Enteractinococcus fodinae: one gene and its partner. The protein of the gene in region 2 binds, or shares a complex with, the protein of the main gene of each other region. Links are inferred from orthologs where the notes say so. Each region holds a gene or a part of one and is shown on either strand. Other genes may lie near its edges. The genes, in order: hisH and hisF.

Region 1 (3,189 bases), 370 kb from region 2 along the record:
GTGCGTCGAAGTTTCCGCCACAGTAGGGACCACAGCGGCGAAGACACGGATGGCTTCCAGCACCTTGAAGACATCTTTTTCATCCGCTTCTCCGGCAAGCAGTTTTTGACTGACCTTGGTCCACCGCTCGTCTTCTAGCCCATCGTCCGTGTCGAATGCGTGCAGCGGATTCTTCGAGCCGTCGATGCCCGGACCGGTGAGATCGCGGCCTTGCCAACTGGTACCGGCCGAGTCCGCGGGACGACCGAAGGCATCCCGGTTTTGGCGGGCCAGGTTGCGATCGATGGCTGCTTGAATGTGTCCGGGCAGTTGTGGTTGGTCTTTCATAAAGCCTTAGGAGTCATCGCCTGCGGGAGCGGAGGCTACATGGAGCGCTTCTTGCAAGGTAAATTGCCCGGCGTAGAGGGCTTTGCCAATGATCGCGCCTTCGATCCCTTGATCCACCATGGTAGACAGTGTGGCTATATCATCCAGCGTGGAAATGCCTCCCGAAGCGATAACGGGTTTGCCGGTGTGTTCGGCGATTTTCACCAACAGTTCGGTATTAGGGCCGGTGAGCGTACCGTCTTTGGTGATATCTGTTACGACATAGCGCGCACAGCCAGCCTCTTCCAGGTGGCCGAGCACATCCCACAGATTGCCGCCTTCTTCCACCCAGCCGCGGGTCGCGAGCTTTTCACCACGCACGTCGAGTCCGACGGCGATCTTATCCCCGTATTTTTCGATCACTTGCGCGGTCCACTCCGGGTTTTCTAACGCAGCGGTGCCAAGGTTCACACGGGTAGCTCCCATCGCCAAAGCTTCGTCGAGGGAAGCATCGTCACGTAAGCCACCGGACAGCTCAATTTTGATACCGAGTTCTCCGGTAATACGGCGAATGATTTCACGGTTGTTGCCGTGGCCGAAGGCTGCATCGAGATCGACTAGGTGCAACCATTCTGCACCGGCTTTTTGCCATCCGATCGCCGCATCGAAGGGATCACCGTAGTTTGTGGCTGTGCCGTATTCGCCCTGTACGAGTCTGACGGCTTGACCGTCTTGTACATCGACTGCGGGTAAGAGTTGTAAAGGTGTGGTCATGATTCTCCGTAACTATTCGGCCCAAGGGATGGTAAAGAATGCGGCGATGACGGCCATCACTGCCAAAATCACAAAGGCAATCCGTGTCCACACGGGAGCCTGTTGACGATGCAGGGACCAAGCGCCACCTAATAAGATGCCACCCAGCGCCAGCAACAGAGTCGACCACCAAGGCATTAGAACGATCCTAACCAATTCTTCAGCAGGGTCAGGCCTGCGCGACCTGACAATTCCGGGTGGAATTGCACGCCCGCCAGCGGCCCGTTTTCTACCGCTGCCACGAAGTCGGCATCGTGATGAGCCCATGAGACCTGTGGTGGAACCATCGCTTCGTTGCCCTGATCAAAATTCCAGTCGAGCACACCGTAAGAATGTGAAAAATAAAAGCGTTCATCGGTGAGCCCGGCGAACAGCGCGCTGTCAGCCACGGGCGTGACGTGACTCCACCCAATGTGGGGCACGGCTTTGGTCGGCAACTTCTTGACGGTGCCTGGCCATTCTCCCATGCCCTCGTGCGACCCGAACTCTTCCGAGCCGTCAAAGAGGATCTGAAATCCTACACAGACTGCCAATACCGGGCGTCCGCCGGCCACGCGCTGCCCAACCCAGCGCAGGATACTGCGATCCTGCATGGCCGCTTTACTCGCTGCGAACGCGCCATTACCTGGCAAGATCATGCCGTCAGCCTCGAGCAGTTCTTGGCCCTGGTCCGTCAAAACCACCTTGGCACCGCAGTGCTCTAGGGCGTTTGCTAACGAACCGAGGTTGCCGATGCCGTAATCAGCTATTGCGATAGTTGGAACCTTGGTTGGCACTACAGCGCACCCTTAGTGGAGGGGATGCCCTCAACGCGAGGATCTTGTTCGATGGCTTGACGCAACGCTCGGGCCAATGCCTTGAACTGCACTTCAACGATGTGGTGCGGATCGCGCCCACGCAGCAGGTCGACGTGGACGTTAATGGCCGCGTGGTGGGTGAAGGACTCGAAAACGTGCCGGGTCATGGCACCGGTGAAATGTCCACCGATGAGGTGATACACCTGCGCTTCGGATTCGCCTTCGTGAAGAAAATATGGCCGACCTGACAAATCCACCACGGCCCGTGCCAGCGCTTCATCCATCGGGATGGTGGCTTCGCCATACCGGCGGATGCCGCGTTTATCACCCAGAGCAACTTTGAACACCTCACCCAAGGTAATGGCGACGTCTTCGACCGTGTGATGGACATCTACGTGGATGTCACCGGTGGCTTGGACCGTCAGATCCATCAAGGAGTGCCGGCTCAGAGCATCCAGCATGTGATCATAAAATGGCACTCCGGTGGAAATCTTCGACGTTCCGGTACCGTCGAGGTCGAGTTCAACGTAGACATCCGATTCCGAGGTTGTTCGTTGCATCGACGCTTTTCGACCAGAAAGTAATTCTGCTGCCATAGCGGTGCGGATACTCCTTATTCGGCGGTTGTTCGGTGCAGCTCTTTATTGTAGTCGCACCATGCTGGACGAAATGTTGTTATGCGCCGATTACTTCCCGCAGCGCAACCAAAAACGCCGTGGTTTCTTCTTCTGTTCCGGCGGTGACCCGAAGATGGTGCGGGATGCCAACGTCCCGGATTAATACCCCGCGGTCTAATAAGCCCTGCCAAACAGCATGGGCATCGTCAAACCAGCCGAAGAAGACGAAGTTTGAATCCGAGATCGCAGGTTGGAGACCCATCTGCCCCAACTCTTCGACGATTCGGTCGCGTTGGGCCTTAATCTGATCCACGGTTGCCAGCAGAACGTCCACGTGTTGCAATGCAGCGTTGGCTGCTGCCTGCGTAATGGCCGACAGATGGTAAGGCAACCGCACTAGACGTAATGCATCGGTCACCTGTGCAGAAGCGGCCAAGTACCCCACCCGCGCACCAGCAAGCGCGAAGGCTTTAGACATGGTGCGAGAGATAATAAGACGTTCGCGTCCCGGTAGCAATGTCAGTGCCGAACGGGTGCCTTCCAGCGCAAATTCTTCGTACGCTTCGTCGACCACCACCATGGTATTGAATTCTTCTCCCGCCTCGTAGACGGCTTCGACCACATCGAGTCCTAGTGCCGTGCCGGTCGGGTTGTTG
Region 2 (3,150 bases):
GTGGTGACGGGGATGACCTTGTGGTCTGCAGCGGCAAGTTCGCGAAATGTTTCTCGAGTCGGAAACACGGGGCCAATATCACGCATCGTGGCCTTTCGTGGTGTCAGGGGTCTCTTGGGTTCCGGTGACGATCAGTTGTCGGTCGGTAAAGCACGTGCGGGTGCCGGTGTGGCAAGCGGGACCGTGCTGGCGGACGGTCACCAACAGAGCATCGTGGTCGCAGTCCAACGATACCGCCACGACGTGTTGCGTATTGCCGGAGGTGTCACCCTTGCGCCAGTAATCGGCTCGGGAGCGAGACCAGTACCAGGCGCGCCCGGTTGTCAAAGTCATATGCAGTGCCTGATCGTTCATCCAGCCCAACATGAGAACTTCGAGAGTGTCGGCGTCTTGGACGATGGCGGGGACTAATCCATCACTATTGCGTTTCAGCCGAGCCGCGATTTCAGGGTCAAGATCGGATTCGGGCAGTGAAACTTTGGAATTGTTCATGATGGATCCAGTCTAGAGCGGCTTGTCTCCTGTTGCCACTGATCAACACGTGATAATTTCACATATGTGACAAACATATCTGCGGGCTCCATGAATTACGACGGCGATGACTTCGTTGCCGCATCGCGCGCTGCTCTGGTAGCGGCGCTGTACGCTGCGGGACCGAATGAGCCGACGCTCGTGGAGCAATGGCAGACTCAGCATTTGGCAGCTGCAGTTTATTTGCGTGAAAACCCGCATCGAGTCACTGAACGCGAGCTTGGCAACGGTGCTGCAGCCCGCAATACCGCCATCCAGCAGCTGGGCGAAGAGTCCTCGTCACGCAAAGCTTTTTATAATCTCGTCCGAAATATCGCCGACGGGCCCGAAGAGCCCCCTGCAGCTCCGCGTCAATCGTTGTTGTCCCGATTGCGTCGTAGCGTGACCCAGCGTCGCCAAGAGACTGAAAGCATGCTGTTACATTTTTTTGTGCACACCGAAGATATTCGCCGTGCACAGGCCCGCTGGGCGCCGCGCAAGCTGACCGATGAGTATGCTGATGCGCTGTTTGAGCAGCTGCGCGAGCATGCCCGAAGATACTATGCCAATGCAAAAACCGGGTATGTGCTCATTCGAACGAATGGTGAACGTATCGTGGCGAAACGCGGGACGGATCAAACATTTGTGACGGGCCCGGCCGGCGAGCTGGTGTTACACGCACTCGGCCGGCCAGACCACGCCTTAGTACTCATTGACCGACCGTAGTCGGTACCCGGTTAGCGACGGACCGGGTATCCGGCGGCTTCGATGGCGTCTTTGACTTGCGCAATCATGTCATCTGGGCCGTAGTGGAACAGTGACGCGGCCAGCACAGCGTTGGCACCGGCTTCGATGGCGGGCGGGAAATGAGCCGGCTCCCCCGCTCCGCCGGAGGCAATCAGTGGTACGCCGACAGCCTGGCGGATTGCGCGGATCATTTCCAGATCAAACCCGTCGCGGGTACCATCAGCATCGATCGAGTTGATCAAGATTTCCCCGACACCGCGTTCTTCTGCTTCTTGGACCCATTCGATAGCGTCTTTTCCGGTGCCTTCTTGACCGCCCTTGATCATCACTTCATAACCGGATGGCATCTGTGCATTGGAGCGGGCATCCAGCGACAACACGAGGACTTGGGCTCCCCAACGACGGGCGATGTCATTGATGAGCTCTGGGTTCGTGACGGCAGCGGAGCTAACAGATACTTTGTCGGCACCGTTGCGCAACAAGTTCTCTACGTGGTCCACGCTGCGAATCCCACCACCGACCGTCAAAGGAATGAAGGCCTGTTTGGCGGTGCGGTTGACCAAATCGTAGGTGGTGTCACGATTTTCGGTGGTCGCAGTGACGTCGAGGAAAGTGAGTTCGTCGGCACCGGCGGCGTTATAACGATGAGCGAGTTCCACTGGGTCCCCGGCGTCACGCAGGTTTTCGAAGTTGACGCCTTTGACGACGCGGCCGTTATTGACATCCAGGCATGGGATGACGCGAATTGCAGTGCTCATAATATTCCTCGCGGTTGATTGTTATAGGCGAATGGCGTGAATTGCTGAGGCCAGAATGGCTTTGGCACCCATTTCGTAGAGCTCGTCCATAATGCGGTTCATGTCCTTTTTCTTGGCCATGGAGCGCACTGCCACCCAGTTATCGTCGGCCAGCGGAGAGATCGTTGGCGATTCCAGACCGGGGGTGACTTTCAGGGCGGCGTCCATGTGTTCGCGCGGCACGTCGTAATCAACCATGACGTACTCGCGGGCGACGAGCACGCCGTGCAGCCGCTGGATAAGTTTATCCAAACCCTGCGGGTGTTTACCGGTTTGACCAATGAGGACGGCCTCGGAACGCAAAATGGGTTCACCCAAAATTTCCATCCCGGCCGCTTTGAGCGTGGAACCCGTTTCGACCACATCCGCGATGGCATCTGCCACCCCGAGTTTAACCGAGGATTCCACGGCTCCGTCCAGGTGCACGATGCGATCGGTCGCAATCTCGGAATCCTGCAGATAATCTGACAGCAATCCGTCGTACGAGGTCGCAATGCGTTTGCCCGCTAACTCCTCTACCGAGGAGTAAACACCGGCCGGTGCGGCAAAGTGGAAGGTGGAGCGAGCAAAGCCCAGCGCCATCAACTCTTCGGCTGCATCGCCGACTTGGGCGTCTAGGAAGAGATCGCGACCGGTCAGCCCGGCATCCAGGGAGCCTTTGGCGACGTAGATGGCGATGTCTCGAGGTCGCAGATAGAAAAATTCGACACTGTTATCCGGGTCTACGAGCACCAGTTCTTTGGAATCTCGACGTTGCCGGTAGCCAGCTTCGATGAGTGTCTCACGAGCCGCATCAGACAACGAGCCCTTGTTGGGCACAGCAATGCGCAACATTATGCCTTCGATTCTCCTCGTTAAAGGTGTTTGTAGACGTCGTCCAAGGAGATACCTTTTGCCAGCATCATGACTTGGAGGTGGTAGAGCAGTTGGGAAATTTCCTCTGCTGTTTCGTCATTGGTTTCATAACGTGCCGCCATCCAGACTTCGGCAGCTTCTTCGACGACTTTCTTGCCGATCGCATGCACCCCTGCGTCGAGTTGGTGGACCGTCCCGGAGCCTTCCGGGCGCGTGCGCGCTTTTTCAGTCAGTTCGGCAA

The links.
Region 1: the proteins of hisF (region 2) and hisH are in contact, whole or in part, in a crystal structure (PDB 6RU0), measured with the Thermotoga maritima proteins. The link is inferred for Enteractinococcus fodinae from one-to-one orthologs. Residues at the interface, in WP_004080486.1 of Thermotoga maritima: Met1, Leu2, Ala3, Arg5, Ser40, Glu41, Asp45, Glu46, Ala70, Glu71, Ile73, Asp74, Ile75, Pro76, Phe77, Asp98, Lys99, Ser122, Gln123, Glu161, Thr195, Leu196, Asn247, Arg249, Glu251; in WP_004080484.1 of Thermotoga maritima: Asn15, Arg18, Arg22, Arg117, Leu118, Pro119, His120, Met121, Gly122, Trp123, Asn124, Asn134, Gly135, Tyr136, Tyr138, Val140, Tyr158, Glu180, Lys181, Ser182, Ser183, Lys184, Ile185.

What each region holds. Positions count from the first base shown.
Region 1 is NZ_JAVDYJ010000001.1:1,779,198-1,782,386, forward strand. The notes cover bases 77-2,941. They hold hisH (imidazole glycerol phosphate synthase subunit HisH), read right to left. Parts: upstream 1,896-2,941; coding sequence 1,257-1,895; downstream 77-1,256. Other genes in these bases: J2S62_RS08250 (SseB family protein), read right to left, coding at 77-327; priA (bifunctional 1-(5-phosphoribosyl)-5-((5-phosphoribosylamino)methylideneamino)imidazole-4-carboxamide isomerase/phosphoribosylanthranilate isomerase PriA), read right to left, coding at 334-1,080; J2S62_RS08260 (hypothetical protein), read right to left, coding at 1,093-1,257; hisB (imidazoleglycerol-phosphate dehydratase HisB), read right to left, coding at 1,895-2,512; J2S62_RS08275 (histidinol-phosphate transaminase), read right to left, coding at 2,592-2,941. Outside these bases: more of J2S62_RS08250, read right to left, coding at 1-76; more of J2S62_RS08275, read right to left, coding at 2,942-3,189. UniProt on the Escherichia coli protein: IGPS catalyzes the conversion of PRFAR and glutamine to IGP, AICAR and glutamate. The HisH subunit catalyzes the hydrolysis of glutamine to glutamate and ammonia as part of the synthesis of IGP and AICAR.
Region 2 is NZ_JAVDYJ010000001.1:1,406,587-1,409,736, reverse strand. Bases 132-2,957 are described here. They hold hisF (imidazole glycerol phosphate synthase subunit HisF), read right to left. Parts: upstream 2,016-2,957; coding sequence 1,248-2,015; downstream 132-1,247. Other genes in these bases: J2S62_RS06630 (phosphoribosyl-ATP diphosphatase), read right to left, coding at 2,909-2,957; hisG (ATP phosphoribosyltransferase), read right to left, coding at 2,037-2,888; J2S62_RS06645 (maleylpyruvate isomerase family mycothiol-dependent enzyme), read left to right, coding at 559-1,236; hisI (phosphoribosyl-AMP cyclohydrolase), read right to left, coding at 132-492. In the rest of the region: J2S62_RS06655 (chorismate-binding protein), read right to left, coding at 1-86; more of hisI, read right to left, coding at 79-131; more of J2S62_RS06630, read right to left, coding at 2,958-3,150.